Regions from separate parts of the Sporolactobacillus sp. Y61 genome, predicted to be linked through region 3. Evidence: predicted binding sites of a transcription regulator. Region 3 holds the regulator's gene; each other region holds the start of a gene.

Region 1 (10,513 bases), 260 kb from region 3:
TGTCGAAGAATTATCAATGATGCTGACGATCGCCCTGCGATTCGTGCCTGACTTGCTCGATGAAACGCAGAAAATTATGGATGCCCAGCGTGCACGCGGTGCCGTGTTTGGTGAGGGATCCATTTTCCGGCAGATGAAGGCACTTGTCCCCGTATTTCTGCCGATTTTCTCAAATTCGCTGAACCGCGGGGAGGAACTGGCTGATATCATGGAGGTTCGCGGTTACCGCGCCGAATGCAAAAGATCTTCTTATCGGGCTCTGAAATGGAAAATGAAAGACACGGTCTGCCTGCTGGTGATCGTACTCCTCGCCGCAGGATTCATTTGCCTGAATCTGATATACGGTTCATTTCATCTATAAAAAACGGGCAGATCCGTTAACCGGATCTGCCCGTTTCAGCCACTTACGGTAATTTATTCCCTGCAGCCATATAAATTTCATACCATTCCTCACGTGTCAGATGAATGTCTGCGCCTTTCGCCGACGCCTTGACGCGATCGGGATTTGTTGTGCCGAGAATGACCTGCATTTCTGCCGGATGACGGAGTATCCATGCGACAGCGACAGCATTATTCGTCACATCGTATTTCCTGGCAATTTCATCAATTTTCTTATTCAGTTCGGGAAACTTCGGATTATTAAGGAAGACACCTTCAAAGAACCCGTACTGGAACGGTGACCAGGCCTGGATCGTGACACCATTCAGGCGGCAGTAATCAAGAATGCTGCCATCGCGGACATTAGAGGCATCTACGGTCATATTGACGTTGATTCCGGCATCAACCATGCCTGTCGCCATGATGCTGAATTGCAGCTGATTGACTTCAAGAGGTTGTCTGACCGTCTTTTTCAGAAGTTCCATCTGCATCGGATTCTGGTTGCTGACTCCGAAATGCAGCACTTTTCCCTGCTGATGCAGGGTATCAAATGCCTCAGCAACCTCTTCAGGCTCCATCAGCGCGTCTGGCCGGTGAAGTAGAAGATAGTCAAGATGATCGGTCTGAAGGCGCTTCAGACTGGCATTGACCGTCTCAAGCAGATGATCTTTTGAAAAATTATAAATAGTATATTCCGGTCCGTGAACAATCCCGCACTTGGTCTGCAGGGTGATCTTGTCTCTCAGGTCCGGATGTGCTGCCAGCACCTTACCAAATTTGGCTTCACATGCTCCATTGTTATAACAGTCAGCATGATCAAAAAAAGTCACACCATTTTCCAGATCTGTCCGAATCAGCCGCTCAACGGCCTCATCTGACATGTCGGCAATTCTCATACAGCCCTGAACTACGGCAGATCTTTGTTTCTTTTCCGGTCCGATAGCGATTTGCTTCAACAGTATCCCTCCAGAAAAAGTATATTTTGGTTGAACATGGGTAAACTCTCCCTACATCATCTTATAACCCTGAGGGCATAAATAAAAGCAATTCATATCGCAACCCCTTACATGTCAAAGCCTGTTCACAATTTCTGGTTTCACCCATGACCTGATCTGCAATTTTCAGTGAAGTGAAGTGTATAATGATAAAAAGTGTCTGAAATTTGAAAGGAGAAGCGGATCGTTAATTGAAAAAGACTGCATACGTTTATACGATCGTTTTGGCCGTCGCGGCCCTCCTGCTGATCACGATCATTATCGTGCCCCACGTTGACGCAGATCATCCGGTGAGCCTTGCGGAAAACAGTGCAGTACCCTCTACTGAGGCTCCCCGGTCAGTTGACCGGAACACACTTCTGATTAAGGATAAAGTTCCCCGGAAACCGGTCCCGGTCACTAAGAAAATAATGAATTTCCCTGTGATCTCCCAGATGCCGGAGCTTGCCCGCGGCTGTGAGGTCACGGTACTGGCCATGCTGATTCAGTCAAGCGGGAAAGCGGTAGATAAAATGACCCTTGCCGATCAGATTGAAAAGGTTCCTTTTCGTGATGGCGTGTATCGCGGAAACCCGAATAAAGGATTTGTCGGTAACATCGAGACGTTTGATGAATCGGGATATGCGGTTTATCATGGCCCTGTTTATAATCTGGCACGTCAATATATGGATGCAGTTGATCTGACCGGACGGCCCTGGTTGGACGTTGAAAAAAAGATTGTGGCAGGAAAACCGGTATGGGTCATCGTAACAAGCACATTCCGACCTCTGCCGGAAGAAGAATGGGAAACCTGGCAGACAAAGGACGGGCCTGTGAAAATAACCTATCGCGAGCATGCCGTTCTTGTTACCGGTTTTGATCCAGACTCTGTCTACGTCAACGATCCTCTGGATGGAAAGAAAAACAAGAAGCTTGACAGGAAAGCGTTCATACAGGGATGGGAACAGTTTGGCGGGCAGGCGATTACGTATTAATCGATTTCACAAAATAAGCCATGCGATCAGGACAAACAGCAGCCAATACGGGAACCAGAGCATGGCCTGTATCGCGACAATAAGTCCCGCCTTCCAGTCCCGTGGCCGGCCTCTGGAAACCTGGTTCATAAACAGCATGTAGACGACAGCCGCGAGGATAGCCACCCAGAGATAGCCCCGGGATACGGCATCGGTTGAAATATGAAGGCGTTCAGCTGCCAGATCAGGGCGGAAGATCATAAAGGTGAGCACGAACAGGAGAAAACCGTACAGCATGCTGAAGAGATGAATTTTCACGAATTTCATGATTCGTAACCTCCAGGAAACTCATTATTTTAATAATGAGAGGAAGGAATGAGCTTCAAATTAAGAACGCAGCGGCAAGCCTGTTCACTTTAGCGGCAGGTAGTTGATAGAAACACCTCCGCCCCCCATTATAGCAGACCCTTTCTTAAAACCGCACGGATTTCACAATATAAAACGTCATAAATTATACAAATCAGAGTGTAAATATGTAAACGCATACATGATAAAATAGGAGTGTGACGTGAAAGAGATCACATATAGATAGGATACTGAACTTTAGGGGGATTTACTGATGAAGGCTAAATTCAGGCTGTTGGTTATTTCCGTCCTGGCTGTTGCCATGCTGACCGCAATGACCGCCTGCGGAAACGGAAACGGCTCAGGGGACAGCGAAAAATCATCAGGGTCATCCGCCGATGCTGTGACAACGGCTTCAATCGTCAATGATGCGGATGCTCTTGTAAAAGCTTTAAGTAAGGATGGGACCTGGATCGTTGCGACACTGGGTGATCTGAAGGTGGATCAGGATATTGTTGTAGAAGGTGAATTCCACGATAAGGGTGATGCGTCGAAAGAGATATACCGTAAACTTGCACTGTACACCCAGGATGAAAATCATAAGATTACCGAATCATTCAAACTGACCGCACCGAAAATGACCGTAAAGAGTGAAAACTTCAAAATTCAGGGTGGGACCTTTGTCGGCGATGTTTATGTTGAAGCTAAGGGATTCACGCTTGACAAGTCGGCAACTGTCGATGGCAATATCATCTATACCAGTGATGAATTCAAAAACGCGGCCACTGTTGACGGAAAAGTCACCGGAAAAACCTCTGTGGACGCTGTGACAAGTGCGTCGATTGTCAACGATGCGGACGCTCTTGTAAATGGTTTAAGCAAAGACGGGACCTGGATGGTTGCCACACTGGGTAACATCACGGTTGACAAAGATATTGTCGTTGAAGGTGAATTCCATGACAAGAATGATCCATCTGCCGATATCTATCGTAAGCTGGCGCTGTATACTCAGGATGAAAATCGGAAAATCACCGATTCGTTTACTCTGACTGCGCCGAAACTGATTGTAAAAAGTGAGAATTTCAGATTACAGGGTGGAACATTTAAAGGTGATGTGTACGTAGAAGCGAACGGATTTAACGTGCATAAAACAGCAAAAATAGACGGAAACGTGTATTACGCAAATGACGCCATCCAGAAATCAGCTAAAATTGAAGGGGAAGTTTCAGGAAATCAGGAAGTAAAATAAGATTTACACAAATACAGGGAGGGGACAACGTGTCCCCTCCCTGTTTGAGTTGACAAGAGAAACAGCTCTGAGTATTGGCAGATCATGCAAATCACTCAGAGCTGAAGTTTTATTAATTGAACAGCTTATAGACTTCTTTGACCGGAACCACCTGACTTCTTCCAAAACGAAGTACCTCAAGACCGAGCTTTTTCCGTTCAGGACTGAAGGAAGCCGTCGTCTCAATGGGCACAATACAGTTATAGTTCAGCGAGAAAGCAGAACTGCAGGTTTCCAGGACACAGACATCCGTCGCGGCCCCGACAAGAATCAGGTTGACAATGTGATGTGCTTTCAGCAGCTGATCGAGGTCTGTCTCGAAAAACCCGTCCCAGCGATGCTTTACAACCAGCTTTTCACCCTTCCGCGGGGCAAGAGGCGGGATAATAGCTGCATCTGCGGAACCCCTGGCAAAATGCCTGTATTTTTTCACCTCGAAACGTTTCGCAAGCATCGGCCAGTTGCTGAAATCTTCTTCGTATTCCGTTTTAATATTTACAACCAGCATCCCGTTTTCGTTAAAAAAATCCTTCAGCCTGATAATCGGGGTCACGATATCTTCCTGCCTGGACACATCGACATGCAGCATCTGCACGAGTGAACCGTCTGGCGCACCACCGCCGTATTGCATATCAATCACGAGTAAGGCCGTTTCTGCTTTAGATAACATAAGACTATCCTCCCGGGATCTTTAAATTGTGAACCCATTAACATCTATCCATAATTTTATCATTTATGCGCTTACACAGAGCCGCTGTGTTGTGTCTCCTTTGTGAAGGGTCAGGAGAAGAAAGTGCCCCCTGCTACGGTTGTATGACCTGCTGGCTTTTGCCCCTTTATTGCGTCAGGTCACTTTGGGGCTGTACCGGATTTCAGAAATGTTGATATATTGAATAGGGCCGACGCAAGTAAACAAAAATAGATTCTAATTGGGGAAGTTCACTACACTGAAATGAGAGTTTGCCTGGAGAGAAAAGGAACTGTGTATTTCTGAATGTACGTATAAAGGGACTCAAGTTGTTAGCGTTTACATCATATATCTCCTGTGCTAGTATACAAGTGTGACAAATGTCACAACTATATAACAATCAAGGAGATGCATGATTTATGAAAGCTGCCGTTCTTACAGCTTTTAAAAAACCTCTGTCGCTTGAAAAGGTTCCTGATCCTGAACTGACTTCTGACGGGGTGATCGTCAAATTAAAGGCCACAGGTGTCTGCCGTAGCGACTGGCACGGCTGGATGGGCGAATGGACTGGTTTTATTGCGCCACTTCCGCATATCCTGGGTCACGAAATGAGTGGGTACGTGGAAGAAGTCGGTAAAGATGTTCATAATTTTAAAAAAGGTGATCGTGTCATTGTTCCATTCACTCAGGGCGATGGGACATGCCCGCATTGTCTTGCTGGTCATTCCAATGTCTGCGACCATCAAATTATGCCCGGTTTTACCTATAATGGTGGTTTTGCTGAATATGTCCGGATTCCTAAAGCAGATTACAATTTGGTTGCACTCCCGGAAGGCGTCGATTTTACTGATGCCAGTGCCATGGGTTGCCGTTATATGACTGCCTTTCATGGTGTGACGACACGAGGAAAAGTGCGCGGCGGTGAATGGGTTGTCGTGTACGGAGCCGGTGGCGTAGGATTATCAGCTATTCAGATTGCGACAGCCTACGGTGCCAATGTCATCGCCGTAGACATTGACGATAAAAAGCTCAAATTTGCGAAAAAACTGGGTGCCGTAGCCACAATCAACAGTAAAAAAGAAAAAGCACCTGAAGCCGTTATGGAACTGACAAAGGGCGGTGCCGATGTCTCAGTTGATGCATTAGGTATTCAGGAAACCATGCTTAATGCCATCCGCAGCCTCAACAAGAAGGGCAGACATGTCCAAATCGGGATGACCTCTTTTAAAAACGAAGGGATGCTGAATATTCCACTGAATGAAATTGTCGACCGTGAAATTCAGTTCTCTGGCTCGTTCGGTATGCCGATTTCCGAATATCCGAGAATGCTTCAGATGGTTGAAAAGCAGCGTCTCCACCCAGGAAAACTGGTTACAGCCAAAATTTCACTTGGCAATGTTGATACCGTCTTCAACGACATGAGTAAATATGCAGGCATAGGCGTCTCAGTTGTCACAGATTTTAGTTTGGATAAAAAGAAAAAATATACGACTAATTTAGTAGCGTCCCAAGCCAGCTAAACAGGTCGCACAGCAATAGTGTTTTTTTGAGAAAGGCCGAAATTCGGTCTTTCTTTTTTATTTTGGTAAATGAAAGGGGTTACCCCTCCAAACCAAGGGTATATGATAATAGAGAACCTGTCAACAGGATGGATTATAGAACTTTTTGCGATGTTGCTTTTTTTCATCACGTCAATCTAAGCGGTGCAACTTTTCCGGATTATCTCTTGGCCGGGTAAATCTTCTTCAACATATTGTGATCCCTTTCAAAGCCGCCACAGGCCATCTCCCATCTTGCAAGAGTTTTCATCTCACTTACTTGTCCTAAGATGTTTTGTCCTGAGAGCAGAAAGTAAAATAAGCGGATATTTTCCGGTTAGGGCAGAACGGCACGCTTTTCGGAGGGTATATAAGCGGAAGTTTTCCGCTTATGCCAGGCAACAAGCTCCATTTTCCCGGTTTCTGAGTCAATAGGCGGAATCTCTCCGTCTATCTTAGCTATTCTTAAATTTAATGACTAACGTAAGCGGAATTTTTCCGTCTATGCATCTGATCAGGCGCTTAACCGGATCCCCAACCGATAAGAGTATCCCAGATTACTTTCCTTGTTTACGTCGTTGTCTTTGTTATGACCAAAGCTGCAGAAACTACCGCACGATCATTCCGAAGAACACGCGGGCCGTCCCACCGCATGAAACGGAAAACGGGTATACGACAAAAAGCCCTGCACACAGGGCTTTTGCTTTATTTGCTTAGACTGTCGGATGAATCCACATTTTTTTGTAACAGGGTAAAAATAGCCGCCAGGATCGCCAGGACAAATGCCGGGAGAGCGAGAAACATGGTGATCAGAAAACAGCCCATGCCGACAATTCCGAGCACGTGGCCGACAATAGAGATGCCGGCTTTTTTTGATTTCACTAAGGCAATGATATGCAAGATCAGCGTAATTCCGGCACAAACGTAGAAGAAGGTACCGACTCCTCCGGTTGCCTGCGTTCCTGTCGCTGCGTCTCCTACTGCCGCAAAGAAGACGGCAAACCAGGAAATCATGATCAGGAAGGCCATAATGATATCAGCAATTCCTGTAAAGATATTTAACTTTAACTTCTTTTTCAATGCAGTTCCCCCCAGAATTAGAATGCCATATCAACGGTGTAGTTTTTCTCTGTAAACATTTCGTCCCCGGCTAAAACACTGAATTTGAATGAGCCTTTCGTAAATTTCTCAGCCTGGTCTTCTTTTAACGGAAAAACCACGTAACCGGATACAGTTGCTCCATTGGCAATTTCTCCATCTTTGAAGGCATCATCAATATTCACGTCGGCGCCAACGAGTCCTTCAATTTGCGTCCCATCAGCAAGTACGACATGTCCCTGAGAGGGGTAAGTGGATGCCGCATCCGGTGCCTTGTTCGATACGCTCATGTGGACAAGCAGCGCATATTTCACTTGATCAAATTCATTGTCAACCAGATTGAGATCGGTCACATCCCTGATCTCGGCTGAATCTACTTTTGTCGTTTGCTGCGCAGAAGTGTTGGAAAAATTGAGCTTCGCCTGCTTATGGATTTTTTCTTTCGGGGCTTTACTGCTGGAAGCCGCACTGGAATCTGATGAGCTGCTTCCAACCGATACATCCTCAGTGCATGCACTCAGTGAAAAAACAAGAATAAATGCCAGTGGCAGAAACCATAACTTCTTCATAAAAACGCCTCCAATGTCATAATTTATCGATACATTAACGTATAACCGGTTAACTCAAGTGCCATTTTCATGCCTTTCAGTTGCTCTGTTAACACAATCCGTTTTGCTTCATCAAGCGCCAGTTTTGATTCTTTCAAACGTTCAATCTCCTCGTCCATGTGCTCAATCGTTTTCAGTATGTTCACCTTTGACTGGGCGGTAAGCCCTTTTTTTGTCTGCACATATGGAACGGGAACCAGGGTCAGCTGCATGAACATCCCTCCATTTTTCGCGTCCCGGTGTCCCCTGGTCAGGAAGCGGCAACCCGTTGAGCAAGGTTTAACGCCTATTGAGACCATGAATCAGAAAAAAGTCATGCCGGCGATATTGAGACTTCTTCCTGTTTTGACCATAATAGAGTTAGTAACCATGCTTGTATATCACAGGGCAACTGGCTGGTTTTGGGATCCGGGAGGCAGTTGTGAAATACATCGTGTGGCTCACAACACAAAAATAGCAGAAAATATTGACTCAGTCAATAAGCGGATTTAAAATATTATTGACCGAGACAATTGGTAATGCCCGAACGGGTGGTGATGAATTGATCGGTTTGGAGTATGTTCTTGGGCTCTACAACATGCAGCAGCTTGAACTGGCCGACCGGCTGGGGATTAAGAAACAAAATATTAATCTGTGGCTGAAAGGCAAACAGAATATCCCGAAGAAGTATTTGCCAACTCTGGAGCAGCTTTTTCATATCAATCGGGACTACTTCTCAAAAGAGCTGACTGAAATTGATAAACTTGAGATTCAGAAGGAAAAGCTGAAGGCAGAACTGAAGCCGATCATTGAACGCCATGAGCAGGTACTCAGTCGCAGTGCACAGAAGCTGGAGTCTGTCCCAGTCTATGACAGGGAAGAAATCAACAGGATTGAACGAAGTATTGAGAAGGAGCAACTGATTGAGCGATTCAAAGCCTCCCTGGAACAGGTGGATAAACATCCCTACATGGATACCTACCGGATTATGATGGCCTTGCTGGAGAAGGCCGGATCAGAAATCATTTTACAAAAAACCATTCAGGGTCTGGCCCATTACCTGAACGTTCTGCCCGGTGATATTACAACCGGACCGGAACAGGAAGAATTCGAAGCCGCATTGTTTGAAGTGCTTGATGATTACAATTTCTGAGGAGAGAGAAAAATGGCGGAATCGACAGCAAATATCGGATTTGAAGAAAAATTGTGGAAAGCGGCGGACAAGCTGCGCGGCAGCATGGATGCCAGCGAATACAAGCATGTTGTACTCGGCCTGATCTTTTTAAAGTACATATCGGATAAATTCGAAATGAAATATCAGGAACTGGTTGCCGAAGGGGCTGGGTTTGAAGAAGAGCGCGATGAATACCTGGCATATAACATTTTCTGGGTGCCAAAGGAAGCCCGCTGGGAGCATATCCGTGACCATGCGAGAAGTGAGAAAATCGGACAGATCATTGACGACGCGATGATCCTGATTGAGAAGGATAACGACAGTCTGAAAAATGTGCTGGAAAAGCGGTATGCGCGCCAGGAAATTGATAAACGGCGGCTCGGCGAACTGGTTGATCTGGTTTCGACCATCAAGCTTTATACCACCGGCGAACAGGATTTGCTCGGCCGTGTTTATGAATATTTTCTGGGCAAGTTCGCTGAAGCGGAAGGCAAAGGCGGTGGTGAATTCTATACGCCGACCGGTGTCGTTCAGACGCTGGTCTCGATGATTGAACCTTACAGAGGGCGGGTGTACGATCCATGCTGCGGGTCGGGCGGAATGTTTGTTCAGAGCAGTAAGTTTGTTGCAAGGCACAAGGGGCGTCTGGCTGATCTGGCCATCTACGGACAGGAACTGAACGCAACCACCTGGAAGATCTGCAAAATGAACCTGGCGATCCGCGGCTTGTCCGGAGATATCGGTCCCTATCAGGCGGACACGTTCCACAACGATCTTCATAAAAATCTCAAGGCCGATTTTGTTCTGGCCAATCCGCCGTTCAATATCAGTGACTGGGGCGGCGATCAGCTGACTGAAGACGTCCGCTGGGCTTACGGGATTCCGCCGCATGGGAATGCCAACTATGCCTGGCTGGAGCACATTATTTATCATCTGTCGCCACGCGGCGCGGCTGGCGTGGTCCTGGCCAACGGTTCACTCAGCACAAACACATCCAACGAAGGTGAAATCCGAAAGAATCTGCTGGAAGCCGATCTGGTCGACGCTATCGTTGCCATGCCGGACAAGTTGTTCTATTCCGTCAGCATCCCGGTTTCTCTCTGGATTCTCAATCGGAATAAAAAAGGCAATGCCGTGCAGCGGGACCGCTCACACGAATTTCTGTTCCTTGATGCCCGACATTTCGGCAGTATGATTGACCGTCGTCACCGGGAACTCAGTCAGGAGGACATTGATAAAATTGCGGGCACTTACCATCAGTGGCGCAACCGTGACGGAAAATATGAAGACGTCAAAGGTTTCTGCAAATCGGCGACCCTCGATGACGTCAAAGAAAATGACTATATTCTGACGCCCGGTCGCTACGTCGGTATTGAAGAGGAAAAAGACGACGGCATTCCCTTTGACCAGAAAATGAATCAGTTAACCAGTGAACTTAGTGACTTGTTTAACCAATCTCATAAACTTGA
Region 2 (10,513 bases), 240 kb from region 3:
TCCGGACTTTGCAATCTGTGATGGGACGCAGTGGAGGCTCGAGTATAAAGAAATTGGCAAACAATGTCGCCACATATCAGGGGATAACGCCTATCCGCCTAATTGGGATGATTTTATCGAAGTCATGGATCGCCTTGCCCCGGAAGCCGCACTGATCGATGCAGAGCAACTGGAACATATCGAATTAAATTATCATCGCCTCAGGCAGATGAATCCTGAATCAACAGCTCCAAATATACCATCAAACTTTATAGGGGACTATTCGGAAAAACTAATCATCTACAGAAAAACGGAAACACTAACCTATAAGAAAGGCATCGGAAGTGGCTGCTTGGTTACGCACGAATATTATGTGCGGGATGGTGTCCGCGATCTTTTGGACAACTGTGAAAGCTATTTTGAGGAATTTAATTTTACCGACACGAATAGCGATGATAAAACGCCAAGGTTATCCATCGAGTTAACGCGGCACAATGGTAATCAAACCATTAAGTGCTATTATAACCGCCATGGACTCCCAGATGAATGGGAGGAACTGATCAATTATCTTACCCCCTTTTTGTCATTCTACGGTTTGTTCGGGGAATTATTTGATTTCCCCTGTCTATAATGACCCCGGAAAATATTCCGAAAATAATCATTGGAATAGTATCAGCCACCAAGACAAAAGCCATTTGTACAGAAGAACCTGTTAATACTTTCATTGTCCAAACAAGAGAAAGAATTTGAACGCCGTCACCCAATAGTGATACAAGCTGACCTGAAATTAAAAGACGATAATTTCTAATAGATATTAATGTCTTAAAAGTATCTGTTAAAGGGCGAGCATCGTTATTTATATGACTTGCTGTTTTTCCAGCCATTTTTCTTCTCCTTTTCCTGAACTGTACAAATAGGCTAGCTTTTTTACCTAATAAGATAATATCGAGAATTCAGAAAAGTTTAATACTATTTCAATATAGTTAGTAATGAAGTAGATGTCAATAATTATTAGCTGGAGCATCCTGGATTATTTAACCTTTCCAGGATGCTCCAGCCTGTTCAAAGTGCTAAGTTATTGAATCGCCGTATACGGATCCGTATACGGCGGTGTGAGAGGCCGGCAGTGTGAACTGCCTCCTCTATCATTGAGACTGTTCGTACAATCCATGAAATGCTGACCAGGTTATTCGGTGTTCACCCGGAATGTCACCGTGCCGCAAATTCTGCCGGATCAGCGGAAGGGACGTTAGCCGAGCCGGGACTTTTAGTCGATGAAGCAAAACATCTGATACTCATGATCCGGACGGTTATGGATGGAGAAACAGTTTCATCCATGTACGGGTTGCGTCCGTTTCCTTTTGGTTTTGGTCAGTTTAAAGAACACGACCGAACCAATGAACGAGGTAGCAAATAAGATCGCGCCCATCGGTACAGCAGTCGATTCATTAATACCGACAAGGGGCGAGACAATCGAACCGAGCAGGAGAGGAAGCATGCCCAGTACCGCACTGGCGCTTCCCGCATGCCGCCCCTGATTTTTCATTCCCAGCGTAAACGTACTGGTAACGGTCATACCAATAGATATCATGTAGATAAAAATGAGCAGAACCAGGCTTGCCAGCGGTCCATGGATCATTGTCATGACAAGAAGCAGTGCAGTAGCACTGATTGAAATCATCACGCCGACTCGGAGCAGATTCCATTCGTGAAACCGGTCGCTGAGGCGCCCAATGATATAACTTCCTATAATAATCGCTAAACCATTCAGACCGTAGAGGACACTGAAGACCTGTGGCGAGACCCCGTAAATGTCCTGATAGACAAATGGCGTTCCTGATACGTAAGCAAAGCTGCCTCCATGTATGAATCCAACCGTTAAGGCGTAACCGATAAATGTCCGATCATGAAGCAGCCCTCCCATAACGCGAACGGATTCACCGACTGAACCGGAAATACGCTTCTCCGGGGAAGGGTTTCTTTTAACTGCAAGGCCACGATCAGAGCAATAAGCAGGCCGACCAGGCACAAAAAAAAGAAAATGGTGTGCCACGTCGCAAACGGCAGCAGTAAAATAGCCCCGCCAATCATCGGGGCGATCATTGGTGCCACCGCATTGATGACCATTAAAACAGAAAAGAACCTCGTCATTTCCCGTCCGCTGAACACATCACGCACGACCGCGCGGGACAGGACAACACCGGCCGAAGCCGTGAATCCCTGCAAAAACCGGGCGATCACCAACGTGAAAATATCAGGTGCAAAAGCACAGAGCAGCGATGTGAGAGCAAATAGAGAAATAGAAATTAATAAGGGCTTTCTTCTTCCCTGTGCATCACTGATCGGCCCGACAACAACCTGACCAATTGTCAGTCCAATCAATCAGACAAGCGGTCAAACTCAGCTGGACCAGTGAAGCATTCGCATGTAAATCACGCGAAATATCAGGGAAACCAGGTAAATACAGATCAATATTAAACGGGCCTAACAGGCCGAGCATCCCCAGAAGCAGGACGAGTACCAAACGTTTTTTTCCTGTTGGATTGTGCATCATGTCGCAGACTCCTTTCTCCCATGACGAGTGGTTTAAAATAGATACAGATTCTAGTTTAATTCCGGAGAAAACATCTGTCTAGGATGTTGATTTGTTGCGAACGCACACTCGTGACTTCAGTCATGAGTAAGTGATTCAGTTTCTTCATATAAGTTTGTCTTCACGAAACTACAGGCGCTCTGAATCTATTTTGAATCTGCAGAAATGGGGATCCTTAATTTTTGGATTAGCTGTATTTCACCCAGCAGGGGATTGTCTGTCTTTATGGAGATTTTATTTTCGGCTTTATTCTGTGATTCTGCATGCAGCTTCTGAAAGTGATAAAGGGCAAACGGCCACGATCAAACGGATGGACGCGCACTGAAACGAAGTGTTGTTTATGTAGATCATTAAGGCGACCGGTAAAACAAAAAGGGCTGCGGATATGTGACTGTCCGCAGCCCTGAATATGAATATAATCAGCTACCGGTTTCTTTCCAGCAGTGCAAGCGTTAATTTTCGGAGTGTTGCTTTATTCTTTCCCTCCGGTAACTGATCCAGTTCCTGAAGTGCCTTTCGGGTATATTTTTTCGCAAGCTCCCTGGCTCGTTCAATGCCCCGGCAGCGATGGATGCAATCCAGAATGGTATCGATCTCCTGATCTGTCAGATGTGCCCTTTTTTCCAGAAGCGGACGCATGGTCTTCGGTTCTGTTTTGAACGTATAGATCACCGGAAGGGTATATATGCCCCGCCGCAGATCACTCATTACCGGTTTTCCCATCCTGTCCCGGTTACCCTGATAATCCAGTATATCGTCGATAATTTGAAAAGCCATGCCGATGTCATGCCCCATATTATAAGCGCGATTCGCATAGAAAGAGCTGCTCCGGCTTTCCATCGCTCCGGAATAACAGCTGATCGCAAACAGCTGAGCCGTTTTACCGGATATTTGTGAGAGATAATTTTTGATTGATGATGGCGGTTTAAATTCAGCATGCAGCTGTTCCAGTTCGCCTGCCAGAATCCTGTCGGCCGGTATGCCGTCGACACGTAAATGAGGAAGTGAAGAGGCATGCCGGGCGAGCAGTGAAAAGGACAGGCTGAACAGATAATCTCCCGTATAAACAGCGATCTTATTTCCATATAAAGTATGAACAGCAGGCCGGCCATGCCTTGTATCCGATTGGTCAATCACATCATCATGAACGAGCGTTGCCATGTGCAGACACTCGAGCGCCGCGGCGACAGCGAGTGCCCGACTTCTGTTTCTCTCCGGTCCGATTTTTGAGCATAAGAGCGAATAGGCCGGCCGGAGCATTTTTCCCGACGAGCGGATCATGTCTTTAATTCTGCGTTCAATCGCGGAGTCATGAACACGGATATGGGAATCGATCAATTCGAGTACGGCTGATAAATCAGCCTTTAACTCCGGATAAGCCTCCCACATCGGATGTACGCGCATCCTTCTCGCCCCTTTCTCTTTCTACTATGCCCGATCATCGGCTTCTTGTAAATATCTGTAATATTGAAGTTTCTCTACGTGTGTGAGTAAATAGTTAGCCATGATACCGATCGCAACACCGGCAAGAATGCCGACGAAAGATAATACCGGCAGATAAAGAAGGACGGTCCAGGTCCGGGCAATCCAGCTGGCAACGATCAGCTGACCGACATTGTGCAAAATGGCGCCTGTTGCACTGACACCGATCAGGCTCACACGCCGGGGCCCCAGTTTTTTTACTGCCCACATGCCTGTAAAACTCAGAATCATACCGGCCGCACTGTACATAAACGTTGAAATCGTGCCGCTCAGAAGGGTCGCCAGGATCAGACGAATGGTCACTACTTTTGCCGCGTTCTTTCCCGACAGGGTATATAATGCCATGCAGGTGATGATATTGGCAAGGCCAAGTTTCGCGCCCGGAGCGACGGCAAAGGGGAAGGGGATGGCCGACTCAAACAGGCTGATAATGACAGATTGCGCAGCGAGGAGAGCCATATAAGCCGACAGATGATTTTTTGTCATGATCATGATGCAGATCCCCTTATCCCCGAGAAACTCAGGAGCTGATGATTACCGGCTCCGGAGCGCTTTTTTCACTCTGAATTTCAATAACTACTTTGTGCGGGATGCAGACAATCGTCTCTCCCGGTTTGGAAATATAACCGGTCCGGACGCAGACCTGGTCGGGACAGTTCGCGCTTTTTATCCTGATCCGGTTGTTGCGGACTTGTATGGTGTTGACACCGCCGTCTTTAGTATGGATATCAAAAATCTGATTCTCCGCGTTTCCGGACAGCACCACTTGTTTCACTTTTTTATTATTAACCTTAATCACAGCCACTTCACTTCTATCGCCGGAAGTTTGCTCTGCCTGAACGTAACTGAAAATGCCGAACGGAAGAAAAGAGAAAAGCACGAGCAGGCAGACGATAATGATATCCCAGCGTCTGATCATTGAAAAACCGTATTTCATCTCTGCCCGTCCTTTCTGATTTCTGTTTTACATGCCACGTGAAGTGGTGTCCGTATGGCTGCCGGTGTTCTGATCAGGCCCGTACACGGATTGCGACTTCCCGTACCACAGGCGTCCGAAGAACTTCTGCAGAAGGGGACAACCCAGTAATCAAGGCCAATCGTCCGCCCGGAACCGTTCATCAGGGCAATGGATGCCGGAAGAGCCCAGAATTTATCCCAACCCATCATCGCACTGAGAATGAAGACGACAAGGAATCCGGCACTTGCCGCGCTGCAGATCCAGGTCAGAAGCCCGGCCAGAATAGCCAGCCCGATGCCCAGTTCGATAAACAGCATCATCTTCTGCATGAAAATCGCGACATCTGCGTTCGGAAGCAAGATCTTCATGATCCATTCAAACCATCCCGGCATTTTACTGAAAATCGGCGCAGCCCACTGTGTTGCTGCATCACTGCTACTTCCGGCAGCCTGACTGGCTCCGGTTGTCGTGGTCTGCAGCCAGTCGAAGGGCATTTTCACCGTATCACTGGTCAGCCAGGAATCTTTGCCGATCCCGTTAAACAGCAGATGGACTTTCGACCAGCTGGATGTTGCCTCTTTCCATGTTGCCTCTCCCCAGATTTTCGCAAAGGCTTCGGTCAGCCAGAAACCGCCGACAACGACGCGCAGCGGGACACTCCAGAGAACGTTTCCGTAACGCGCGGACCAGTTACGGAAAATGTTCCGTTTATATTTCGTATGGAAAAATTCATGCATAATGTAATGGAACATATAGTAGCCGCTGTGGATGCAGAGAAAGTAATACAGGTTCACCACATGTTTCATAAAATTGGCGAACCAGCTGCTCAGGCGCCAGCCCATGAGATTGGCGACACCGAAGCGCGCACCGATGGAAACCATGACGCCATGGTACTTACCGTGATAGGCCGTTTTCTCACCGCCGTTTATTGAGGCGATAATGTTTTTCGCTGCGGTACCGCCGGTCTGTTCAGCGGCTTCGACAATCTGCGGTACCGGTTTACCGCCTTCCTCATGGTAAGCGAGGTCGCCGACAACGTAAATGTTCTCCATCCCTTCAGCTTCCAAATACGGGTTAACTTTCAGCCGGCCGGCTTTGGCGGAAGCCAGGCCGAAGGGTTTAACATCAGAGTTGGCCCGGACGCCGGCTGTCCAGATCAGCGTATAGGTTGGAATTTCTTCGCCCGATTTAAGCACGATCCGGTCAGCTTCGACTTTGACGATCGGTGAACTTGTCAGGATTCTGATTCCTTTTTTCACCATATAATGTTCTGCTTTTCCGGCATCTTTTCGGTCAAGCATATTCAAAATGGTTGGCACCGCTTCAACAAGAATAAGCGAAATGTCGCTTTCATCCAGTTTATTGATGGCGGCCAGTTCCCTTTTCCATTCAAGGAGTTCGCCGATCATTTCCACGCCGGTAAAACCGGAACCACAGACAGCAAACGTCAGCATGGCTTTTCGTTTGGCTTCATCGTGAACTGTGGCGGCCTTTCTGACTGTTTCTTCAATATGCCGGCGAAGTTTGACGGCATCTTCCCAGGACAGGAGTGTAAACCCGTGTTCCTTCACACCGGGTGTACCAAAATCATTCGGCTCGCCGCCTATACCGAGAATCAGATAATCATAAGGATAGGCGCCGTGGTCAGTAATCACCGTCTTCCTGTCACGGTCCAGCTGCCGGACTGAATCGGTTACCAGCCGGACTTTAGACTTTCTGAACAGTTTTCTCAGATCAAACTGGATGGCATCAGGCTCTACCCGATGTGCAGCAACTTCATGCAGTTCGGTCATCATTGTATGGTAGGAGTGGCGATCAATCAGTGTGATGGTAACAGAATCATCTTTTTTGAACGCTTTGGCCAGTTTTTTGGTGGCGTGTACACCGGCATAGCCTGCTCCGATGATCACAATGTTTTTGTTACTCATTCGTTTTCCCCCCAGGCTGTTATAAATCAATGAATGAATTTATGAAGAAGAACATGATAGAATTTGTGAAGCAAATATCATTCTATCAATTTTTATTTTAACCTTGCAGGTGAAAAGTGTCTATATAATCAAGAAGAAAACGTTTCAATTTTTTTACATTGTTCACAGTTTGTTTATAGTCATAAAGGACTGCCCAGTGTTATGATACAGATGTGAATTAGTTCACACATACTATAGAGAGGGAGTACAAGAGATCATGAAGATGAAAAAACTGGCACTCACGGGAACACTCTTATTTACAATGATCCTCGCTTCCTGCGGTTCAAATGAAAACGCTGACACAGGAAACACGGAAAAAGCAGCAGGAAATTCCGAAACCAGTACGCCTCAGCTGGTTACCGGAGCAGCTTATCAGGACGGCACTTATTCATTAAATGAAAAAGATTTTGATAAGCACGGGTGGAAAGCCCAATTTAAGATGACCGTAAAAGACGGTAAGATTACAAAATCCGATTATGACTACGTGAATAAGGATGGCGCATTGAAATCGGAAGACAAAAACTATGAGAAAGCGATGAAAGCCAAGTCAGGGACCGGTCCGAAAGAATATATCCCTGAGCTGAACAAATCACTGGTTGACAGCCAGAGCGCGCAGCAGGTTGAAGCTGTATCCGGTGCGACCGAGTCTTCAGGCAATTTTATGAATTATGCACAGCAGCTGACTCAGGCCGCGCAAAAGGGAGATACAACGCCTATTCAGGTGGATGCCCAGGGAACGCTGAAAGACGGTGAATACAAGCTGTCGGAAAAGAATCTTGGACCCACCGGCTGGAAGACTTATATCAATATGACGGTCAAGGGTGGCAAGATCACGAAAGTGGATTACAACTTCCTTGATAAAAACAACAAACTGAAATCTGAAGATAAGGCATACGAAAAGAAAATGAAAGCACAATCCGGTACCGGGCCTCAGGAGTATATACCGGAGCTGAGTCAGTCACTGAAGGAAAAACAAAATGCCGGTGAAGTGGATGTTGTGACCGGTGCGACGCATTCCAGCCATGCTTTTAAAATCTATGCGGCGCAGCTGATCAACGCGGCTCAGAAGGGTGACACCACGCCGATTGTCGTGGATAATCAGGTTTTTAAAGAAGAGAAGTAATACCCGGCTCAAGACAGGAGGCTTTAGAGCGTGCACACTCTAAAGCCTTTATTTATCCCGCAAAACAGATCACCGCGCAGAAAGGCTGAACATCATGAAAAAGGTATGTACCGTATTACTTATTCTCATGCTTCTTATAACAGCCGGCTGCTCCTCAGAGGAGAAGCCGGCTACGCCGAAAATATCCGATAATCCATCAAGTAAAACCGAGTTTCTGATGGGGACCGTCGTCACAGTAAAAATATATGACGAGGGAAAAGGAAAAGTGCTTGACCCTGTTTTTAAGCGGATCAGAGTGCTCGCAGATACCACAACGGCCGAAGAAAATGAAAAGCAATCAGAAATCAGTGAAATCAACAGAAATGCCGGGGTGAAACCGGTCCGGGTTTCCGAAGATATCCTGGATATGCTGAAAATCGGCAGACATTTCAGCGATCAGTCTGGAGGGAAATTTGACTTGTCGATCGGTCCGCTGTCGCGGCTCTGGCATATCGGTTTTCCCGATGCGCGTAAACCGAAACAGAGTGAAATTGACCGGGTTCTGCCGCTGATTGATTACAAAAAAGTCGTGGTGAACGAGAAGAAACATACGGTCTTCCTGAAGGGCAAGGGGATGAAGCTTGACCTCGGTGCGATTGCCAAGGGTTATATTACAGATCAGGCAGTCGCCGTACTGAAGGCTCACGGCGTACATTCGGCGATCGTTGACCTTGGAGGCAATATCTTTGTCCTCGGGGACAGTCCGAGGGGAGGAGAATGGACGGTCGGCATCCAGAATCCCTTTTCGCCGCGCGGAGAAATCGTTGGTAAAATCAGGGAATCCGATAAAACCATCATAACGTCCGGTATTTATGAACGTTATCTTAAAGTCGGCGGAAAAACCTATCATCATCTACTGAACCCGGATACCGGCTATCCGTTAAATAATGATATTGCCGGCGTCTCTGTTGTGACGGGCCGTTCCGTGAACGGAGACGCGCTGTCGACGACGCTGTTCGCCGAGGGTGTTCAGGCCGGGATCAGAAACGCCGAAAAAATGAAAGACGTCGAAGCCATTTTTGTCACGCGGGATAAAAAGATTTATATCACGTCCGGTCTGAAGAAAAATTTTGAACTGACAGATACATCTTTTGAACTGGCAGATTGATGAAATCTTAGATAAGAGGTGGAAAAATTGTCACTGTACGCCTTTCTGAAACTGGTGGAAATTAAGACGAAACTGGCAAGTCTGTTTCCGCTGATCGTCGGCCTGCTGTTTGTCACTTATCGCTACAACACATTTAAGCCGCTCAACACATTGATTTTTTTCGGCTCCATGGTGCTTTTTGATATGGCGACAACGGCGATCAACAACTACATGGATTATCGCAAGGCGACGAGTGAGGAGTACCGGCGAAGAGAAAATATTATCGGTCAGGAACGGATCCCCGAGTGGCTGGTCGTCCTGACCATTCTCACGCTCGTGACTTCGGCGACTGCACTGGGCATTTGGCTTGTTGTACGAACGGATCTCATCGTGCTTCTGGCCGGAATGCTCTGCTTTGCGATCGGTATTCTGTATTCATTCGGTCCCATTCCTATTTCCAGAATGCCGCTTGGTGAAATCTTTTCCGGGATTACTATGGGGTTCGGTATTCTGTTTCTGGCCGTTTATGTCAATGCCTTTGATCAGGGGATTGCCAATCTGGTCTGGGAGGGGGCCATCGTGACTCTGCGTGTAGATCTGATTCAGTTTATTGACATCATCCTGGTTTCTCTGCCCTGTATTTTTACCATTTCCAATATCATGCTGGCCAATAATATCTGCGATCTGGATGACGACATCAGGAATCATCGGTTTACCCTGCCCTATTATATCGGCAGACGGTACGCGATCTGGCTCTTCAATGGTCTCTATCTGGCTTCCTTTGTCGCCATACTGGCCTGCGTTCTGCTGAAGATTCTTCCACTCATTATGCTGCTCGTGCTGCCTGTTGTTTTGCCGGTCTATCGACTCGTGAAGAAATTTAATCAGAAACAGGTGAAATCACAGACTTTTAATGTGGCTGTGAAAAATCTCGTTCTGGTGAATGGGACCATCGCTGTTTTACTGATGATCGCTGTGTTCTTCTGAAGAAAAATCCGGGAGGTGTAAGGATGTCTTTGCGTACGTTCCTGGAACTGGTGCAGATCCAGACGAAACTGACCTGCCTTTTCCCGTTTATTGCCGGATGTCTGCTTGCATTTTATCGTTTCGGGACATTCCGACCGATCAATACACTGATTTTCATTACCGCTTTACTCGTCTTTGTCATGACCACAACAGCTATTAATAATTATATGGATTTTCGAAAGGCCACTTCAGACGATTACCGCAGGCGCAAAAACATTATCGGTCAGGCAGGGGTCCCGGAATGGCAGATCGTTGCCAT
Region 3 (10,513 bases):
AAATGGTCAGCAGCCCGACGTTTACCATAGTAAAGGAATACAGAAGCGGGCGACTGCCCCTTTTTCATATGGATGTCTATCGGATCAGTGATGATGAGGATATCGGGCTTGAAGATTATTATGATCAGGGTGGTGTAACGGTGATTGAATGGGCTGAGAATATTCCTTCCTGGCTTCCCGGGGATTATCTGTCTGTTGCGATTGCCAGAACAGGTCAGACTGAAAGATCACTGATGCTTTCTGCTCATGGCGCAAGATCGGAAACCTTATACAGGGAGATAATGCACGATGCATGTACTGGCCATTGATTCATCTAACCTGGTCATGGGTGTTGCGGTTGCAACAGAAGATAAAGTTCTGGGTGAACTCATGACGAACAGTAAAAAAAATCATTCGGAACGGCTGATGCCGGCTATTTCCAGACTGCTGGAAGATGTCGGTATAGGGCCGGAAGATCTCGACCGGATTGTTGTCGCAAAGGGACCGGGCTCCTATACCGGGCTGCGTATCGGCATTACCATTGCCAAAATGCTCGCCTGGACGCTGAAGAAAGAGCTTGCCGGTGTATCCAGCCTTGAGGTCGTCGCTCAGAACGGGCGGTATTTTAATGGCCTTGTTGCTCCGTTCTTTGATGCGCGTCGCGGCCAGGTTTTTGCCGGACTGTATCAGAACAGAAACGGTCATATGGAACCGGTGATGTCTGATCGGCTGCTGCTTATGGAGGATTGGCTGGCAGAACTGGAAAACGTTGCCAGACCGGTTCTTTTCTTAAGCAATGATCTGAGTAAGTGGCAGGAGCGGCTTAAGGGCTTCCCGCAGGCTCACACCGGGAGCCCGGCAGAACGGGTGCCGAGGGCCGGGGAACTGGCACGCCTGGGCATAGAAAAAGAGCCGGAGTCAGACATTCATCACTTTCTGCCCACCTATCTTCGCCTGGCTGAGGCCGAGGCAAACTGGCTGAAACGCCAGCGTCAGGAGTGAAGCAGATGATGCAGCAGCAATCCATAACGATCCGGCCCATGACCTTTGCTGATATTGAGCAGGTTATGCTGGTGGAACACAGTGCATTCGACGTGCCGTGGTCAAGGCAGGCGTTTGAGAACGAACTGAAGCATAATCACTTTGCTTTCTATTATGTGGCAGATGTTGCAGGTAAGCTTATCGGTTATTGCGGGGTCTGGCTGATTGTCGATGAAGCTCATATCACGAATCTGGCTGTCCTTGCCGGGTACAGAGGGCGAAAAACGGGAGAGACCCTTCTTCGTACAGTCATGATGCTGGCACGCTCCCGGCGTTGCAGAACAATGAGTCTGGAAGTGCGCGCGGGTAACTTCATCGCGCAGAATCTGTACAGGAAACTCGGCTTTCGTCACGGAGGAATCCGTGAAAAATATTATTCCAATAACGGTGAAGATGCTCTGGTTATGTGGGTGAATTTATAATGATAAAAATCGATCAGAAAACAATGATTCTTGGTATTGAAACGAGTTGTGATGAAACGGCGGCGGCAGTTGTTGAAAATGGAACGATCATTCGTTCTAATGCCGTTGCTTCACAGATAGATATTCAAAGAAGATTTGGCGGGGTGGTGCCTGAAGTGGCTTCCCGCCATCACGTTGATCAGATTACGGTGGTCTGCGAAGAGGCGATGAACCGGTCGGGTGTGACATGGAAGGATCTAGATGCTGTGGCCGTGACGCAGGGGCCGGGTCTGATCGGCGCACTGCTGGTTGGCGTAAATGGAGCCAAGGCGCTCTGCTTTGCCCATCATCTGCCGCTTGTTCCCGTTCATCACATCACCGGACACATCTACGCCAATCGGTTCGTTCATGAGCTCAGGTTCCCGCTGATTGCGCTGGTTGTCTCCGGAGGCCATACGGAGCTTGTTTATATGAAGGAACATGGCTCGTATCAGGTCGTCGGTACAACCCGAGACGACGCTGCAGGTGAAGCTTTTGACAAGGTAGCACGTACGCTGGGGCTCCCTTATCCCGGCGGACCGGAAATCGACCGGCTGGCAAGGGAGGGAAAAGCGGTGATTCCTTTCCCAAGAGCGTGGCTTGAAGAAGGGTCGCTTGATTTCAGCTTCAGCGGGCTGAAATCTTCGGTGATCAATTATATTCACAATGAGCGGCAGCGAGGCCGGAATATTGACCGGGCAAATGTGGCGGCAAGTTTCCAGGAAAGTGTTTCCGAAGTCCTGACGAAAAAAACAATGTGGGCTGCAGAAAGATTTGGTGCCGTGCAGATCCTTGTTGCCGGAGGTGTTTCGGCGAACAGCAGAATCAGAAGCGAAATGGAAAAAACCGCCCGGACGCGCGGTATTCCTCTGTCGATTCCTCCGCTTAAATTATGCACAGACAATGCGGCAATGATTGCGGCGGCCGGAACCATTGGCTATCTCAAGGGGACAAGGGCGGACCTGTCCTTAAATGGAAGCGCAAATCTGCGGATCGAAGATTTTTGATTCTTTCGGCCTTTTGCTCCATGGCTTCAGGCAGACCTGATACTGAAGAAAAACCGGCCGGCGGGGTAAATGGCAGACGCCGCCCGCAGGCTTCGTTTTTCTGAACCTTTTTTTTCTCAAAAGTTTTATACCTTCTAAAGGGTGATGGGCATCAAGTCCATCGCCTTTTTAAAATCGGATCAGCCGAGTGCCACATCGAGCGTCATCATGATAGCAAATCCGATCATGGTTGCTGCTGTAGCCAGATCTGTAGATCCTTCCCGCTGGGATTCGGGAATCAGTTCCTCAATGACGACGAAGATCATCGCGCCGGCAGCAAAAGCCAGAGCATAGGGTAAAACCGGCGATACAACGACGACAAGGAACGCACCGATGACGGCGAAGATGGGCTCGACAACGGCAGACAGCTGGCCGTACCAGAAACTTTTGCCTCGTGAAAGGCCTTCGCCGCGAAGAGGTATGGAAACAGCGGCACCCTCAGGAAAATTCTGGATCCCGATACCGAAGGCCAGAACCAGGGCGGCGATGAGCGCTTCAGTATTTCCGGTAACAACAGCTCCGAAGGCGACGCCGACAGCGGCACCTTCCGGAATATTATGAATGGTAATGGAAAGAACGAGCAGAATGATTTTCCGCAGCTTTGTTTTCGGCCCTTCTTTTTCAACTTCCGGAAAGCCGAAATGCAGATGAGGGATCAGCCGGTCAACGAGGCGCAGGAAGACTCCGCCAAGTAAGAAACCGACGAGTGCGGGAATGAATGAAAGTTTGCCAAGACCGGAACTCAATTCAATAGCCGGTGAGAGCAGAGACCAGAAACTGGCCGCAATCATCACCCCGGCAGCAAATCCAAGCATCACATTAGCCATTTTTGTGTTCAGATTTTTAAAGAAAAAGACGAGCGAGGCGCCCAGTGCTGTGCAGCCCCATGTAAACAGACCTGCAATAAGTGCAAGCAGTATTGGATTTAATGATGCGAGCTGGTGAAACATGTTCAGGACCTCCTTGTTCATCCCCGTTCCTTTTTTCGTGACTAGTGATTCCCGGTCTATTCGCCAAGGTTCTCAAGCTCCTGCTGATCTGACTCCCATCTCTCCATCAGCGTTTCGATTTGTGCATTGTTCTGATCAATTTGCGATTGCACTTCTTTTGCCTTCTTCGTGTCGTTGAAAACGGCGGGCGACAGGAGCGATTTTTCGCCCTTGTCAATATCGGCTTCAAGACCGCTGATTTCTTTTTCGGTCTGTTCAATGGTACGCAGCAGCTGTCTCCGTTTCTTTTTCTTCTCTTTATCCTTCAGAAAATGCTGTTTCCCTGACGAAGCAGGAGCTTTCTCGGATTTTGCAGGAGCACTCTGCCCATCCTGTGCATCAAGTTCTTCAATTTCCCGCTGCTCCTCCTTTTTGTCTACATAATAATCATAATTTCCAAGATACTCGGTGATCCCCTCTCTGGACAGTTCAAGAGTACGGGTCGCAAGATGATTGATAAAATACCGGTCATGCGAAACAAAAAGGATAGTCCCGGGATAATCCATCAGTGCCGCCTCAAGGACTTCTTTACTGTCCAGATCCAGATGGTTGGTCGGTTCATCCAGAATCAGGAGGTTGTCATGGCGCATCATCAGTTTGGCCAGAAGAAGCCTTGCTTTTTCTCCGCCGCTGAGCTGAGCAACTAATTTTTTGACGTCATCACCCGAGAAGAGAAATCCGCCGAGGACATTTCGGATCTCGTTCTCCGGTTTCAGCGGATAGTCATCCCAGAGTTCATTCAGAACCGTCTTTTCCGGGATCAGACTTGTCTGTTCCTGATCATAATAACCGATAGTAACCTGGCTGCCGAGCTGGACGTGACCCGAAATCAGGGTAGATCCTCCGGCAATAGACTTTAAGATCGTTGATTTGCCGATCCCGTTTGGCCCGACAAGAGCTACCCGTTCTCCCCGCGTGATGCGAAAATGGAGGCCGGAGACAATCGGGGAATCCGCGGAGTAGCCGACGGACAGGTCTGAAACAGACAGGACGTCGTTTCCACTCTGTTTTTCAATGTCAAAAGAAAAAGCAGCCGACTTTTCATCTCCGCGTGGTTTATCCATGATGTCCATTTTTTCCAGCTGTTTACGGCGGCTCTGTGCGCGTCGGGTCGTCGACGCCCGGACAATATTCTTTTGGACAAATTCATTCAGCCGTTCGATTTCTTTCTGCTGTTTATCGTAGCGCTTCATCGCATTTTCGTATTCCGCCGCCCTCAGTTCCAGATAGCGGGTATAATTGCCATCATATTTATGAACGGTATGATGCACCACTTCATAGACTTTCGTCGCAATTTTATCCATAAAATACTGGTCATGGGAGACGACGAGGATACTGCCCGGATAGCGCTGAAGGTAGTTTTCAAGCCAGTTCAGCGTTTCGATATCCAGGTGATTTGTCGGTTCATCCAGAATCAGAAGGTCCGGTTTGAGAAGGAGCAGCTTACCCAGCGCCAGCTGAGTTTTCTGGCCCCCGGACAGGTTGTTGACCGGTGTGTCATCAGGGAAATCGGCAAAATTCAGTCCGTTCAGTACACTGCGGATCTCAGCCTGATACGTATATCCGCCTTTTGCCTTGTATTCTGCCTGAAGCGTGTCATAGGATTTGAGCAGCTGGTTGTACGCTTTGTCATCGGTAAACCGGGAGGGGTCGCTCATCTGTTTCTCCATCTGCTGCATTTTTTTCTCGATTTCAATGAGCGGCTCAAATACGGTCTGCAGTTCGTCAAAGATGCCCCGTGTCGAGTTTAATGTCGCGTTCTGCGGCAGATAGCCCATCGTGCGGTCTTTCGGCATAATGACTTCGCCGCTGTCCGCACGCATCACACCGGCAATGATTTTCAGAAGTGTCGATTTTCCGGCACCGTTTCTTCCGACAAGCGCAACACGTTCACCATATTTCACTTCTATATTAATATCAGATAAAATAAGTTCAGTAGCAAAAGATTTGCTGATCCCATTTGTCTGCAGGAGTATCAATCATGATCACCTCAGGTACGCAATAAGCATTCACACTCATCATTGTATCCTATTCCCGTTTTATCAGGCAACCGGGAATATCGGTTGTGAAAAGAGGAACAAATATGTTTCGTATTGATGTATAGTAAAAAAGAATGATCCGCTTTCAAAAATGAATATAATTAAAGAGATACAGGTGGATTGATACAGAGCGGGGAGGAAGGACAGTCATGGCAGTTCAAAAAGTACCCCAGGCGACTGCGGAACGGCTTCCGGTGTACTACCGGTCGCTTCAGCGCCTGGTGGCAAATGGAAAAACACGCATCTCATCTTCTGAGTTTGGTAAAATTGTGCAGATAGATTCCACAACCATTCGCAAGGATTTTTCTTATTTTGGTGCGCTCGGGAGAAAGGGCTACGGGTATAATACCCGGCATCTGATGGAATTTCTGAGAAAGACTTTATATCAGGATGAATTATCGAAAGTGATTTTAATTGGTGTCGGTCATCTTGGTACAGCGCTCCTGAACCACAACTTACAAAAAAATGATAATACAAGGATTGTGAAAGCTTATGATGTCAATCCTTCGAAAGCGGGGAAGGAGATTGGCGGAACAAAGATTCATACCTTGGATGAACTGAAGACGGACGATAACACCGACATCGCAGCGGCCATTCTGACGGTTCCGGCCGGCCAGGCGCAGAAAGTAGCGGAACTTGCCATGGCTTCGGGTATACACGGGTTTCTGAACTTTGCTCCGGTCCGCCTGCAGCTGCCGCCTGACGTTTATGTCCGCCATGTCGACATGACGGTAGAGCTCCAGGCGCTGATTTATTTCCTGAATCATGCAATAGAAGAAAAGCAATCTCAATAATCTTAAAGCTGATAAAGTGTTACAATACAAAGTGTTATGCTCTGGTAAAGTAGACACGGGAAAGATAAAGGTGGAATGTACGGATGATTCAGTTAAAATCAAAAAATGAAATAGCCGAGATGAAAAAGTCCGGCAGATTACTTGCATTGACGCATCAGAAAATCAGATCGATGATCAGGCCGGGGGTCACCACCTGGGACATCGAAGAATTCGTCAATGATTTTCTGAAAAAAAACGGTGCCACTCCGGAGGAAAAGGGATTTCAGGGCTATAAATATGCAACCTGCGCCTCGGTCAATGATGAAATCTGCCATGGTTTTCCAAACAAAAAGCCACTGAAAAACGGTGACATTGTGACGATTGATATGGTTGTAAACCTGAACGGTGCACTGTCCGATTCCGCATGGAGTTATGCAGTTGGAAATATTTCTGATGAAGCGCAGCACCTGCTGGATACGACAAAAGAAGCCCTCTATGAAGGAATAAAGCAATCCGTCGTCGGCAACCGGCTGGGGGACATCGGCCATGCGATCCAGGAATACGCGGAGACGCGTGGACTCAGCGTTGTCCGTGAATTTGTGGGTCATGGGATCGGACCGACCATGCACGAGGATCCGGCCGTCGCCCATTATGGCAAAGCGGGCCGCGGTCTCAGACTCAGGGACGGCATGACGATTACCATTGAGCCGATGCTGAATACCGGAGGCTGGCAGGCGAAAGTTGATAACAATGGCTGGACAGCACGGACGGTGGATGGTTCACTTTCCGCACAATATGAGCATACGATTGCCATTACAAAGGATGGTCCGGAAATTCTGACCACCCTTGATGATGAAGCATAAACAGGGCTGTAAAAAGGATTCCGCTGGAAGTGGAATCCTTTTTTTAGTATAAAGTTTTTTTCCAGAATAAGTTTCAGAAAAACAAAGCCTCCGGCGGTGTCCGCAATTTGTCAGCCGGCAGATTGTTCTTCGTTATGAGGCGAAAAGCTACCCCTGTCAACAGGACAGGTTCAGCGGAAGAAGGAGAGAGCCAGGCCTGATATGGCCGGAGCATTCAGGCTGATCAGCACAGCTGCGGCATTCATGGCGGCATGCATGAACATATTGACCACGATTCGGTTCGTCATCTGATAGGTAAAGCAGAGGAAAAGTCCGATATTGAAATAGATGATCAGATTGCGGATATCACCATGCATCAATGCGAAAACGAGGGAACTGATAATTGCCGCCAGGATCACACCTGTTTTTCTGCGCAGGCTGCCATAGAAGATCTTACGGAAAACAATTTCTTCCAGCAGCGGGCCGACGATACTGACCGTTAAAATAAAGATCGGGGACATACGGGCCAGAGAAATAATGTCCTGCGTATGTTCCGATTTCGGAATCTGTCCAAATGCGGCATAATTGATCAACACAGACAGAACCTGAATCAGGTAGAGAGCGAAGACGCCGAGTACCGCCCAGACGACCGAGATCAGCGGAGAAGCTTTTTTATCTGAACGCATGTGCCGCTCAGGAAGCAGCAGCAGCAGAACAACCGCCAGTGTGATCAGAAAGACGCCGGTATAAACCGTTCCATATCCCTGCTGAATCGTCGGGAACCGGCCGGCAAGCCACATGAAACCTGGTATAAAAGGGGAGATAAAGCATAGTAAATAAATAACCACAATCATAATATAGCGTTTCAGCAAATCCCGGACACCTCATATCTCTGTTAGAATGAAAAAAGCACGTCAGAAACGGTAATATGTATCCCGCATGAACGGGCAGTGAGCCTCCCATCTTAAAGTTATGAAAGTAAACGAACCGGCCCGGGTGGAGAATCACAGCCCGCAGCAGCTCGATGGGTTCAAAGGGACCCCTCACTGGTTGGCGTTTCACTTTATTTTAGCATACATCAGAGAACAATCTGCTGATGGCGCCTGATTGACACAATCTCCGGCTGCAATGAACGGACGGAAGCCCGCAAAGCCCTTCCTGAAGCGGTGCATCGGGTGCGATAAATTTTTAAGGAAAAACTTGCAAAAAAGAAGGGAATTGATTATTATATTAGATGGATTAGCACTCAGAGGGTGAGAGTGCTAACAAAGTACTTACTTAACACCTTTTTAAGGAGGGTTTTTTCATGTTAAAGCCATTAGGTGATCGGATCGTCATCGAACCACAGCAAAAGGAAGAGAAGACGGCAAGTGGCATCGTGCTGCCTGACTCGGCCAAAGAAAAGCCGCAGGAAGGACGGGTTGTCGCAGTCGGAACGGGCAAAGTGTCCGATAAGGGCGAACGTATCGCGCTTGATGTGAAAGAAGGAGAAAAAGTAATCTTTTCAAAATATGCAGGTACCGAAGTGAAATATGACGGTAAGGCCTACCTGGTTGTTCGTCAGGACGACGTTCTTGCAGTCATTGAATGAAACGGTTAAATCATATCAGGAGGGAATTTAAATAATGGCAAAAGAACTTACGTTTGGTGAAGAAGCGCGCCGCTCGATGCTGAATGGTGTAGACGCTCTGGCAAATGCGGTAAAGGTAACGCTTGGACCGAAAGGCCGGAACGTCGTACTTGATAAAAAATATGGTTCACCGCTGATCACGAACGACGGTGTGACGATTGCGAAAGAAATTGAACTTGAAAATAAATTTGAAAACATGGGTGCCCGTCTTGTTTCCGAAGTGGCCAGCAAGACGAACGATGTTGCCGGCGACGGAACGACGACTGCAACGGTTCTTGCACAGGCCATGATCCGCGAAGGTCTGAAAAACGTTGCTTCCGGTGCGAATCCGATGGGTATTCGCCGCGGTATTGAAAAAGCGACTCAGGCCGCTGTAGAAGGCCTGAAAAAGATTTCCAAACCAATTGAAGGCAAAGCTTCTATTGCTCAGGTTGCCTCAATTTCCGCAGCTGACGAAAAAGTCGGCGGACTGATTGCAGAAGCAATGGAAAAAGTCGGAAACGACGGTGTGGTAACAATTGAAGAATCCAAAGGCTTCGCAACGGAACTGGATGTCGTAGAAGGGATGCAGTTCGATCGCGGCTATGCTTCGGCATATATGGCAACAGATCAGGATAAGATGGAAGCCAATCTCGAAGATCCATACATTCTAATTACCGACAAGAAGATTTCAAATATTCAGGAAATCCTTCCTGTACTTGAAAAAGTTGTTCAGCAGGGTAAATCACTTCTGATCATCGCAGAAGATGTTGAAGGTGAAGCACTCGCAACCCTGATTATCAACAAACTGCAGGGCAGATTTACAGCTGTCGCTGTTAAAGCACCTGGATTTGGTGATCGCAGGAAAGCTATGCTGCAAGATATTGCTGTGCTGACAGGCGGTCAGGTGATCACGAGCGACCTTGGCCTTGAACTGAAAGAAACGACCCTTGATCAGTTAGGTTCGGCTGCAAAAGTGATCGTAACGAAGGACGATACAACGATCGTTGAAGGCGCCGGAGATTCTGAAAAGATTGCCGGACGTGTCAACCAGATCAAAGCTCAGCTGGCAGAAACAACTTCCGATTTCGATAAGGAAAAGCTTCAGGAACGCCTGGCTAAACTGGCCGGTGGTGTCGCCGTGATCAAAGTCGGCGCGGCTACTGAAACAGAACTGAAGGAACGCAAACTGCGTATTGAAGATGCCTTGAACTCAACCCGTGCGGCGGTTCAGGAAGGTATTGTTGCCGGAGGCGGTACAGCCCTTGCCAATGTCATCAAAGACGTTGCGGCAGTCGAAGCTGAGGGCGACGAAAAGACCGGTGTCAATATCGTGATTCGCGCTCTTGAAGAACCGGTTCGTCAGATTGGCGAAAACGCCGGACTCGAAGGCTCAGTAATCGTTGAAAAGCTGAAGACCCAGAAAACGGGTGTCGGATACGATGCCGCCAAGAATCAATGGGTAGACATGATTGAAGCCGGTATCGTTGACCCGACTAAGGTAACCCGTTCGGCTCTGCAGAACGCTGCTTCCGTATCAGCCATGATGCTGACCACTGAAGCTGTTGTTGCCGACAAACCGGAAAAAAATCCTGCTCCTCAGGCACCGCAGGCACCAGGAGGCATGGGCGGCGGCATGATGTAATCATGCCTGACCCCCAGGGGACCCGGGCATAGTTCGGATATTAATCTGCCATCTATGTGCTGTAAACTGATTTAATAAGGAAATAAGAGGTTTCTCATGAGGTTAGTCTA

The links. Region 3 encodes Rex, which represses fermentation and respiration genes when NADH is low (regulators of the CRP and FNR family bind a similar motif). Its sites were predicted from a motif close to TTGTGAAATATTTCACAA; they were not measured.
Region 1: the regulator Rex is predicted to act here: its motif matches at 2,893-2,910, upstream of ABNN70_RS00105 (polymer-forming cytoskeletal protein).
Region 2: the regulator Rex is predicted to act here: its motif matches at 7,151-7,168, upstream of pplA (extracellular electron transfer flavoprotein PplA).

The regions. Positions count from the first base shown of each region.
Region 1 covers NZ_CP159510.1:11,121-21,633, reverse strand. Annotated here, with positions in the region: gene ABNN70_RS00125 (energy-coupling factor transporter transmembrane component T) at 1-361, shown strand, start outside; gene ABNN70_RS00120 (aldo/keto reductase) at 405-1,274, opposite strand; gene ABNN70_RS00115 (C39 family peptidase) at 1,565-2,347, shown strand; gene ABNN70_RS00110 (hypothetical protein) at 2,354-2,653, opposite strand; gene ABNN70_RS00105 (polymer-forming cytoskeletal protein) at 2,946-3,920, shown strand; gene ABNN70_RS00100 (isochorismatase family cysteine hydrolase) at 4,033-4,629, opposite strand; gene ABNN70_RS00095 (zinc-dependent alcohol dehydrogenase family protein) at 5,067-6,167, shown strand; gene ABNN70_RS00090 (transporter) at 6,891-7,265, opposite strand; gene ABNN70_RS00085 (DUF4352 domain-containing protein) at 7,283-7,852, opposite strand; gene ABNN70_RS00080 (hypothetical protein) at 7,876-8,103, opposite strand; gene ABNN70_RS00075 (YdaS family helix-turn-helix protein) at 8,391-9,023, shown strand; gene ABNN70_RS00070 (class I SAM-dependent DNA methyltransferase) at 9,036-10,513, shown strand, end outside.
Region 2 covers NZ_CP159510.1:24,421-34,933, reverse strand. Annotated here, with positions in the region: gene ABNN70_RS00195 (hypothetical protein) at 1-610, shown strand, start outside; gene ABNN70_RS00190 (hypothetical protein) at 549-863, opposite strand; partial or broken gene ABNN70_RS00185 (Bcr/CflA family efflux MFS transporter) at 1,310-2,533, opposite strand; gene ABNN70_RS00180 (polyprenyl synthetase family protein) at 2,996-3,976, opposite strand; gene ABNN70_RS00175 (Gx transporter family protein) at 4,001-4,540, opposite strand; gene ABNN70_RS00170 (NusG domain II-containing protein) at 4,575-4,991, opposite strand; partial or broken gene ABNN70_RS00165 (FAD-dependent oxidoreductase) at 5,019-6,940, opposite strand; gene pplA (extracellular electron transfer flavoprotein PplA) at 7,197-8,102, shown strand; gene ABNN70_RS00155 (FAD:protein FMN transferase) at 8,197-9,249, shown strand; gene menA (1,4-dihydroxy-2-naphthoate polyprenyltransferase) at 9,277-10,215, shown strand; gene menA (1,4-dihydroxy-2-naphthoate polyprenyltransferase) at 10,239-10,513, shown strand, end outside.
Region 3 covers NZ_CP159510.1:269,257-279,769, reverse strand. Annotated here, with positions in the region: gene tsaE (tRNA (adenosine(37)-N6)-threonylcarbamoyltransferase complex ATPase subunit type 1 TsaE) at 1-308, shown strand, start outside; gene tsaB (tRNA (adenosine(37)-N6)-threonylcarbamoyltransferase complex dimerization subunit type 1 TsaB) at 289-981, shown strand; gene rimI (ribosomal protein S18-alanine N-acetyltransferase) at 987-1,442, shown strand; gene tsaD (tRNA (adenosine(37)-N6)-threonylcarbamoyltransferase complex transferase subunit TsaD) at 1,451-2,467, shown strand; gene ABNN70_RS01380 (ZIP family metal transporter) at 2,647-3,456, opposite strand; gene ABNN70_RS01375 (ABC-F family ATP-binding cassette domain-containing protein) at 3,513-5,474, opposite strand; gene ABNN70_RS01370 (redox-sensing transcriptional repressor Rex) at 5,684-6,328, shown strand; gene map (type I methionyl aminopeptidase) at 6,412-7,170, shown strand; gene ABNN70_RS01360 (type II CAAX endopeptidase family protein) at 7,341-8,021, opposite strand; gene groES (co-chaperone GroES) at 8,456-8,740, shown strand; gene groL (chaperonin GroEL) at 8,775-10,403, shown strand.